3 regions of the Nonomuraea sp. B19D2 genome follow, and region 1 is predicted to be linked to each of the others. Evidence: riboswitches for the same ligand, from Rfam matches in the RefSeq annotation. Region 1 holds a riboswitch; each other region holds the start of a gene.

Region 1 (3,268 bases):
GTGGATCACGGGGTGAACTACCTCTCTGGTTGCCGCTCCCTTCGCGACGCCGCTGCATATGTCACGGCACGAGTGACGCGCTCTGGGAGCTTTCGGCCGATTCGCTCAAGAGGTCTGCAAGCATCACGCATAGCGCCGATCATGGCAAGAGCAAGGTGCACTCGCTGTCTCGAAGTGCGGACGCTACGTGAAGGACCGGCCATGGACGACGGCTTCCGCCGCGAGGACCGGCGCCGCCGGGCCGCGACCAGCCGGATGTTCTTCGCGCTCCCGCGTTCGTCGCCCCGGGGCGCACTCGGCGGGTAACCATATGATCGCGATGCGTGTTAGGGTCTTGGGCGGCTTTTATCCCCAAAGATAAGGCAATGAGGAAGTATGCGAAAGAAACTGGTAGCCGCTGCACTGATGACGGGAATCGCGGGCACGCTCGTCACCGGCGTACCCGCGGCCAGCGCAGCCACCAGCGCCGACGCGAAGCTGAGGTGTGTCACCCACACGACGTGGGTGAAGGGCAACACGCGGTACCTGAGGGTGAAGAACGGCTGCAGCAGCACCGTCAGTGTCAACATGATCCAGACCGGGCCCGACTCCGGCTACAAGCGGATCAAGGTCGGGAAGACGCGTACCTGGGAGGGGGGCAGCTCGCGCAAGCCCTGCGGCCTCAGGATCTACTACAAGGGCACGCGCTACTACAACAAGCTCTGGTCCCCGGTGTGGGGCATTTGCTAACCAGTAGATCGGCGGGCCGCCTGGGAACTGCTCGGCGGCCCCTGGTCTGACGCTCCCCGCTGGGAACGGACGATCGGATCTCGCCATCATCCAGAGGACCCGAGGGACCTGGCCCTGCGACGGTCCGGCAACCTGCCCTGACAGGAAAGGTGCCACTGCCAGGATCGATGAGGTGAGATCCGATGAGCGTACCGCTCGACATTCCCATGCTCCACGGCACTTGTGTCCGGCTCGGCGACGGCGAGGCCGTCGAAGGTGACGCCGAGCAGCGTCTGGCCGCCATCCGCGCCGACGCACAGTGGCTCGCTGGCCGGATTTGTCCTACTCTGGGCCAGACGAGGGGAGTACTTCCCAAGCGTCGATCCGGTCAGTACGGACACCACCTGGCATCCCCGGACGGCCACCCACACCCCGGGTGAAGGAGACCTCGAACGGCTCAGCACGTTCGAGGAGGTTTCATGTCCCCGGGGACATCTCTGGCTGCGCCCGATCAGGGCACGATCGCCTCACCCGCACTGTGGTCGATCACCGTGGCCGCCCTGGTCCTGCTGCTGGCGCTCGACATCGTGCTGACGCGGCGCCCGCACGAGGTAGGCATGCGCGAGGCACTGGCCTGGTCGGTCTTCTACCTGGTGCTGCCGGTGGGCTTCTGCGCCTACCTGTGGGGCGCCTTCGGCACCGGGGTGGCGGTCGAGTTCTTCACCGGGTACGTGGTGGAGAAGTCGCTGTCGGTGGACAACCTGTTCGTGTTCATGTTGCTGCTGTCGGCGTTCGCGGTGCCGCACGAGCTGGCCCAGCGGGTGCTGCTGTACGGGATCGTCGGGGCGCTGGTGCTGCGGGCGGTCTTCATCGCGCTGGGCGCCGCGGCGCTGCAGAGCGGCACGTGGGCGTTCCTGCTGTTCGGGGTGGTCCTGATCGTCACCGCGGCCAAGGTGCTGAAGGGGGACGACCAGCAGGTCGACATCGACTCCATGCGCAGCGTCCGGCTGCTGCGCCGCTTCATCCCGGTCACCGGCGACTACCGCGGGTTCCGGCTGGTGGTGCGCGAGCGGGGCCGGCCGGCGCTCACCCCGCTGGCCCTGGCGACCGTGGCGGTGTTCGCTACCGACATCGTCTTCGCCGTCGACTCGGTGCCCGCCGTGTACGGGGTGACGGATGACCCCTTCCTGGTCTTCGCCACCAACGCCTTCGCGCTGCTGGGCCTGCGGGCGCTGTACTTCGTGCTGCGGGACGTGCTGACCAAGCTGCGCCATCTCAACCACGGCCTGGCCGTCATCCTGGCGTTCATCGGGGTCAAGCTGGTCCTCCACTGGGCGCACGGCCTGTGGGCGTGGGTCCCGCAGATCCCCACCCTCGCCTCGCTCGGCGTCATCATCGCGGTCCTGCTCACCGTCACGCTCACCAGCCTGTACGCCGGCAGGCGCACCGCTTCGGCGGCCGGAGGCGGGGGCGAAGCCGGGTGGGCCAGGCCCCTGGAGCGCGAGCCGGTCGACCCTTGAAGCCGGCATCGGCACGGCGGCGCATGCGGGCGAGCCGCGCGTTCACCTGCCGGTTCGTGGGTCGGGCGCCCGAACGAACGGCGAAACTCCCGGCCGCGACATCACGGCCGTGAGCGGTGCCGTGGCATCGGGAATTCCGGCTTACCGGATGCGCCACGAGGGCAGGTGGCCGCCGGCGGCTAAGAGTGGGCGGCCAGGCCGTCCAGGGTGACGGTGATGAGGCGGTCGGCCGCGGCAGGTGACACGTGCTCGTGGAGCCAGGCGGCGGCGGAGGTGAGCGCGGTCACGTCCGCGCCGGTCGCGTCGGGACGTACGGCGCCGGATTCGCGCGCCCGCGCGACCAGCCGTTCGCCGATCTCCGCCATGCGCAGGCACGAGTCGTGCAGCTCCGACGCCTCGTCGTCCAGGCCGTCCGCCAGCAGGGAGGCCAGCCCGCTGTAGGTGGCGGCGTGCGCGGTCGCCGCGCGTACCCAGGCGGCCAGCGCCGAGCCGGCCGGGGACCGGCCGCCCGGCGTGCCCGGCGCCGAGCCGGCCGGGAGCCGGTCGTCCGGCGCCGAGTCGGCCAGGAGCCGGTCGCCCAGCTCGAACAGGGCCTCGTTGCGCTCTCGCAGCAGCGCGCCGACCAGGGCGCGGCGGTTGGGGAAATGGCCGTAGAGCGTGCCGATGGCCACGCCGGCGCGGCGGGCGATGCTCTCCAGGCTGGAGTCGACGCCGCGTTCCTTGAACGCGGCGTCGGCCTCGGCCAGGAGGCGCTCGTAGTTGCGGCGGGCGTCGGCGCGGGGCCGGCGGGTGGTGGTCATGCGGGCGTCCCCATTAATTCGAGGTAGCCTCGATATAGTGTTCTCGAGGTAACCTCATCTTATCGGAAGGACTGCTCATGATCTTGGTCACCGGAGCCACCGGATCCATCGGCACGCATCTCGTGCGCCTTCTCCTCGACCAGGGGGTGGCCTTCAAGGCGCTGGTCCGCGACGGGGCCAAGGGGCGGGCCCTCGGCTGTGACGTCGTGGTCGGGGACTTCGACGAGCCCGACTCGCTGG
Region 2 (3,268 bases), on a different contig from region 1:
GCGGATGGGGTTGACCAGCAGCACGTCGGCCAGCCGGTAGGCGGCCAGCGAGCGCGGGTAGTCGTCGTTGACGTTGAGGATCAGCGGGTCCCAGTCCTCGGTGGCGTAGTCGTCCTCGATCTGCTGGGCGCAGCGCTGCACCGACGCGGTGTACTCGCGATATTCGGGCAGGTCGTGCCGGCTCGGGTACGCGAACGCCAGATGCACCACCTTCCCGTGCCACTCGGGGTGCGCGTCGAGGAACTCGCGGTAGGCCACCAGGCCGCGCACGATGTTCTTCGACAGCTCGGTGCGGTCGATGCGGACGATCAGCCGCCGGTCGCCCACCTGCTCCCTGAGCGCGGCCATGTGCGACTCGACGTCGGGCTCGCAGGCCCGCTCCCACAGCGCCTCGCCGTCCACGCCCAGGCTGTGCACGCCGATGCGGGTGGTCCTGCCCCCGTAGGTGACGCTGCGGCCGGCCCGGTCGGCCTCCGCGCCCAGCAGCGCCTCGCAGCAGTCCATGAACGCCTGCGCCCACCGGTCGGTGAGGAACCCGGCGTGATCGGCGCCCAGAATGCCTTCCAGGACCTCTCCGGCCACTTCGTCGGGCAGCAGCGAGAAGTACTCGGGCGGCGCCCACGGGGTGTGGCTGAAGTGCGCGATGCGCAGATCGGGCCGCTCGGCGCGGAGCATCGCCGGGGTCAACGTCAGGTGGTAGTCCTGCACCATCACGCGGGCGCCGTGGCCGGCCTCCTCGGCCAGCGCCAGCGCGAACGCGCCGTTGTAGTCGCGGTAGGACTCCCACTCCCGCTCGAACCTCGTGCCGAAGTTGGGCGAGTTGGGGATGTCGTAGAGCAGGTGGTTGACGAACCACAGGGTGGAGTTGGCCACCGCGTTGTAGGCCCGGTGGAAGGTGGCGGGCGGGATGTCGAGCATGCGCAGCGGCCCCGTGTCGTAGCCGGCCTGGTCGATCCTGCCGCCGGGCGCCAGGCGGACGGCGCTGCGGTCGCCGTCCGACAGCGCCGCGCACACCCACAGGACGCCGTCCTTCTTGGCCACCCCGGACAGCCCCGACACCAGGCCGCCGCCACCGCGCTTCATGGTCAGCTCGCCGTCGTCGGAGACGGTGAACGAGACCGGTCCTCTGTTGGAGGCCACCAGGACGCTGTTCATCTGAGCTCCCTTCGCCCATAGGATCCCAGCTATGGCGCTTGATGAGCTAACCGAGGAACTCGCCCGCTCCGCCGCTGGAGGAGATCATCGCGCACTTGGCGAGCTTCTGGCGCGGATCGAGCCGGATGTGTTGCGGCACTGCGCCCGGATCCTGCCCTACCACCAGGACGCCGAGGAGGCCTCGCAGGACACCTTGCTGGCCGTGGCGCGCAACATCGGGCGGTTCGAGGGCAGGGCGAGGTTCAGCACCTGGCTCCACATCGTGACGGCCAACTGCGCGCGCACCACGTACAGGTCGCTCAAGCGCAGGGCGGCCGAGCAGAGCTCCGACGAGCTGCCCGTGCAGAAGCCCGACGTGCGGCGGGTGAGCGTGATCGCCGGCTCGCGGCTCGACCTGCTCGACGCCATGGAGGCGCTGGAGGCCGACAAGCCCGACCTGGCGCAGGCGCTGGTGCTGCGCGACATCGTCCAGCTCGACTACAACGAAGTCGCGGAGCAGCTCGGCATCCCGCTCGGCACCGCCAAGTCGCGCATTCACCAGGCGCGCAAATACGTGCAAGGAGTGCTGGGCGACGACTATCGTTGAGACGCCGCATCTCACCTGCTGAGACGAGTCGCCATTTAGGCCCCCTGGGCAGGTAGAGTCCATTTCAACAACTGAATATTGCTCATCCAGAGGGGTGGAGGGACCGGCCCTGCGAAGCCCCGGCAACCCTCCCGGCTTGAGGCTCGCGACCTGGCGAGGCCGACCGGGACAAGGTGCCAATTCCGGTCTGCGGTCAAGGTGGCCGCGGGCGAAGATGAGGGAAGGCCTCGCTTCATGTCGCTCGACTTTGGTCCTGCAGTCGCTCTCTCCTGCCGCGAATGCGGTACGCGCTACCCCCTCGGTCCCAGCTTCGCGTGTCTGGAGTGTTTCGGGCCGCTCGAGGCGGCCTATTCCTTCGGCGCCGTGACCCGTGCGGACATCGAGTCGGGTCCCGCCAACATCTGGCGTTACCGATCCTTGCTCCCGGTTCCTGCGGACGTCGCCAGTAAACCCAACATGAACCCGGGGTGGACCAAACTGGTCAAGGCCGGAAACCTCGGGCGCAAGCTCGGTCTCAAGTCCCTGTACGTGAAGGACGACTCCGGCAACCCCACGCATTCATTCAAGGACCGCGTGGTCGCCATCGCCGTCGAGGCGGCGCGTAACTTCGGCTTCCGCACGCTTTCCTGCTCCTCCACCGGCAATCTCGCGGGCGCGGTCACCGCCGCGGCGGCGCGGGCCGGGCTCGAGGCGTGCGTGTTCATCCCGGCTGATCTCGAAGCGGCGAAGATCGCCATGGCCCGGGTGTTCGGCGGCAAGCTGATCGGCATCGACGGCACGTATGACGAGGTCAACCGGTTCTGCTCCGAGCTGATTGGCGACCCGCTCGGCGACAAGTGGGGATTCGTCAACGTCAACCTGCGGCCGTACTACGCCGAGGGCTCCAAGACGCTCGCGTACGAGATCGCCGAGCAGCTCGGCTGGCGGCTGCCCCAGCAGATCGTCATCCCCATCGCCTCGGGCTCGCAGCTCACCAAGATTGACAAGGGCTTCCGCGAGCTGGTGCAGCTGGGCCTGGTCGAGGACACGCCGTACAAGATCTTCGGGGCGCAGGCGGCCGGGTGCTCGCCGGTCTCCACCGCGTACAAGGCGGGGCACGACGTCGTGCAGCCGGTCAAGCCCAACACCATCGCCAAGTCGCTGGCCATCGGCAACCCGGCCGACGGGCCTTACGTGCTGGACATCGCCCGGCGCACCGGAGGGGCCGTCGAGGACGTCAGCGACGCCGAGATCGTGGCCGCGATCAAGCTGCTGGCCTCGACCGAGGGCGTCTTCGCCGAGACCGCGGGCGGGGTGACCGTGGGCGTGCTGAAGAAGCTGGCCGAGAGCGGTCGGCTCGATCCCGAGGCCGAGACCGTGGTGCTCAACACCGGCGACGGACTCAAGACACTCGACGCGATCAGCGACGATGCCAAGCCCACGGCCGTGATCCGGCCCTCCCTCGACGCGTTCCGCGCGGCTGTCTGACAACCAGGAAAGGCGAGTTTAACCATGAGCGTTACTGTGCGGATTCCCACCATTCTGCGT
Region 3 (3,268 bases), on a different contig from region 1:
CCGGGCCAGCAGCGCGCCGAACGACTCCATGAGCTCGATGCGGGCCAGCGGCGCCCCCAGGCAGAAGTGGATGCCGGCCCCGAAGGAGATGTGCGGATTGTCCGCGCGCCCCACGTCGAGCCGGTCCGGCTCCTCGAACACCGCCTGGTCACGGTTGGCCGAGCCGAACAGCAGCGCCACCTCCGACCCACGCGGGATCTCCACGCCGTGCACCTCGATGTCCTCCAGCACCCAGCGCTCGAACATCTGCAGCGGCGTGTCCCAGCGCATCAGCTCCTCGACGGCTGTGGGCAGCAGCGAGCGGTCCTCGCGCAGCCGTGCCAGCTCGGCGGGGTTCCTGAACAGGGACCACCAGCCGTTGCCTGTCACGTTCACGGTGGCCTCGTGGCCGGCGTTGAGCAGCAGCACACACGTGCCGACCAGCTCGTCCTCGGTCAGCTCTTCGATCGCCGCCAGCGCGCTGACCAGGTCCTCGCCCGGGGTCCGGCGCCGCTGCGCGGCGAGGGTCTTGAGGTAGCCGGCGAACTCCGACGCCGCGCGTACCGCCGCGTGCTGGGCGTCCGGCGTCGGGTTGAGCTCGTACATGCCGCAGATGTCCGCCGACCAGGGGCGCAGCAGGTGGCGGTCCTGCTCGGGGATGCCGAGCATCTCCGCGATCACCGTCACCGGGAGCGGCTCGGCCACCTCGGCGATCAGGTCGCCGCCGCCCTTCTCCACGAACGCGTCCACCAGGCCCTCGGCGACGGCGCGCACCCGGGGCCGCAGGGACTCGACCATGCGGGGCGTGAACGCCTTGGAGACCAGCCGGCGCAGCCTGGTGTGCACCGGCGGCTCCACGTCCAGCATGCCCGCCCTGATCACCCGCCAGAACGGCTCGTGGGACTCCGGCTCCGGCGGCCTGCCGAACTCCTCATGGGTGGCCACGTGCAGGTAGGACCTGCCCAGGCGGCGGTCCCTGAGCAGGGCGTTCACGTCGGCGTGGCGTGAGATCAGCCACTGGTTCGTCGGCTCGAAGTAGCTGACGGGCGACTCGCGCCTCAGCTCGTCGTACACGTCGTACGGGTAGGCCACGAAATCCGGATCCCAAGGGTCAAAGCGCACTATTCCATACTAGAAGCCGAATCCTCCTGCTCCTGGTGGACGCGCTTGCTGCGCATCCGGATGTTCAGCAGCTCGACGACGAGCGAGAACGCCATGGCGAAGTAGATGTAGCCCTTGGGGATGTGCTGGCCGAAGCCCTCGGCGATGAGCACCACGCCGATCAGCACCAGGAACGACAGCGCCAGCATCTTGATGCTCGGGTGCCGGTCCACGAACCTGCTGATCGGCCCCGAGGCGAACAGCATCACCAGCACGGACACCACGACCGCCGCGATCATCACAGGGAGCTGGTCCACCATTCCGACTGCGGTGATGACGGAGTCGAGCGAGAACACGATGTCCAGCACCATGATCTGCAGGATCACCGAGGTGAAGGAGGCGGCGGCGGCCTTCTTGCCGTCCCCGCCCGCGGGGCCGTCCATGCTGTGGCTGATCTCGGTGACGCTCTTGCCCAGCAGGAACAGGCCGCCGAGCAGCAGGATCAGGTCGCGTCCCGATATGTCGTGGCCGAAGACGGCGAACAACGGCTCGGTGAGCTGCACCACCCACGACAGGCCGAGCAGCAGGAGCAGGCGGCTGATCAGGGCCGCGCCCAGACCCAGCACGCGGGCTCTGTCGCGCTGTTCCGGGGGTAGCTTCCCGGCCAGGATGGAGATGAAGATGATGTTGTCGATGCCCAACACGATCTCCAGGGCGACCAGGGTGAAGAAGCCGATCCAGATCTGCGGGTCGGTCACCCAGTCCAACATTCTGCGCACCTCCATGACTACGTGGGCGGGGGTTTCCGGTAGCAACGAGTAACGCGCCACAGAAGTTCGCCGACTTGCGATCGAAGGAGGGGTTTGAGTTATAGTGCCCGTCGTAGGTCATGAGTGCCAGCGACAAGCCCCGGCTAGCTGGCCGGCAACCCTCGCGTCCGCGGCGGGGTGCCCCGGGTGAAGACCTGGTCCGTCACGAGGTGTGGCGGGCAAGCGCGGGCTCTGTGGCTGCTTCCAGGGGTCCGATGACCCTGAGGGAGATGTGCCGTGTCCACGCTGACGATCTTCAACTCCATCCCCGCCCAGCCCGTCGAGGCGGCTCCCACGGCCACGAGCAGGCCCATTCCCACCGTGCTCGGGGCCGATCTCGAGGTGCCGGTCAAGGGCGGAAGGCTCGTCGGCTACGCCAACCTCGACTACGCCGCCAGCGCGCCCTGTCTCGAGCCGGTCAGCGCCGCCGTCACCGCCGCGCTCCCGGCCTACTCCAGCGTCCACCGGGGCGCGGGCTACGCCTCCCAGCTGACCACCGCCCGCTACGAGCAGGCCCGCCACACGGTCAGGGCGTTCGTCGGCGCCCGCCCGGACGACGCCGTGATCTTCACCCGCAACACCACCGACGCCACGAACCTCCTGGCCGGCTGCCTGCCCGCCGGCACCACCACCGTGGTCTTCGACACCGAGCACCACGCCTCGCTCCTGCCCTGGAAGAAGTCCGTACGGCTGGCGCCGCCCGCCTTCCCCGGCGAGGCCGTCCGCGCCGCCGACGAGGCGCTGGCCGGGATCGACGGGCCGAAGCTGCTCGTGGTCACCGCCGCCTCGAACGTCACCGGCGAGCTCTGGCCCATCGCCGCCCTGGCCCACATCGCGCACCGGCACGGGGCCCGCATCCTGGTGGACGCCGCCCAGCTCGTACCGCACCGGCAGCTCAACCTGACCGCGCTCGACCTCGACTACGTGGCCTTCTCCGGGCACAAGCTGTACGCGCCGTTCGGCGCCGGGGTGCTGGTCGGGCGGCGGGACTGGCTCGCGCAGGGTGAGCCGTACCTCAAGGGCGGGGGCGCGGTGCGCTCCGTGGGGGACGACACCGAGTGGCACGACGACCCCGAGCCGCGGCACGAGGCCGGCACCCCGAACGTGCTGGGCGCCATCGCGCTGGCCGCGGCCTGCGACGCGCTCACGGCCACCGGCTGGACCGCGCTGGTGCACGAGGAGGAGCGGCTGATCGCCCGGCTGCGGTCCGGGCTGGCCGCGATCGAGGGCGTGCGTGAGCTGTCGCTGTGGGGGGATGACCACCCGCGCGTCGGCATCGTGTCGTTCACCGTGGACGGCTACTCGGCCCGCGAGGTGGCCGAGGTGCTGTCCGGCGAGTACGGCATCGGGGTGCGCGACGGGAAGTTCTGCGCGCACCC

What was found. Region 1 has a riboswitch for S-adenosylmethionine ahead of ABN273_RS41470 (TerC/Alx family metal homeostasis membrane protein). Riboswitches for the same ligand answer to the same signal wherever they lie in the genome.
Region 2: another riboswitch for S-adenosylmethionine. It lies ahead of thrC (threonine synthase); the one in region 1 lies ahead of ABN273_RS41470 (TerC/Alx family metal homeostasis membrane protein).
Region 3: another riboswitch for S-adenosylmethionine. It lies ahead of ABN273_RS05210 (aminotransferase class V-fold PLP-dependent enzyme); the one in region 1 lies ahead of ABN273_RS41470 (TerC/Alx family metal homeostasis membrane protein).

What each region holds. Positions count from the first base shown of each region.
Region 1 is NZ_JBEFAK010000033.1:57,418-60,685, reverse strand. It holds gene ABN273_RS41475 (hypothetical protein) at 376-729, shown strand; SAM riboswitch class I at 813-903, shown strand; gene ABN273_RS41470 (TerC/Alx family metal homeostasis membrane protein) at 1,188-2,228, shown strand; gene ABN273_RS41465 (TetR/AcrR family transcriptional regulator) at 2,408-3,028, opposite strand; gene ABN273_RS41460 (NmrA family NAD(P)-binding protein) at 3,106-3,268, shown strand, end outside.
Region 2 is NZ_JBEFAK010000006.1:70,288-73,555, forward strand. It holds gene ABN273_RS13435 (alpha,alpha-trehalose-phosphate synthase (UDP-forming)) at 1-1,155, opposite strand, end outside; gene ABN273_RS13440 (RNA polymerase sigma factor) at 1,187-1,741, shown strand; SAM riboswitch class I at 1,821-1,962, shown strand; gene thrC (threonine synthase) at 1,976-3,208, shown strand; gene ABN273_RS13450 (MoaD/ThiS family protein) at 3,233-3,268, shown strand, end outside.
Region 3 is NZ_JBEFAK010000002.1:331,459-334,726, forward strand. It holds gene ABN273_RS05200 (cytochrome P450) at 1-1,101, opposite strand, end outside; gene ABN273_RS05205 (TerC family protein) at 1,101-1,850, opposite strand; SAM riboswitch class IV at 1,966-2,081, shown strand; gene ABN273_RS05210 (aminotransferase class V-fold PLP-dependent enzyme) at 2,136-3,268, shown strand, end outside.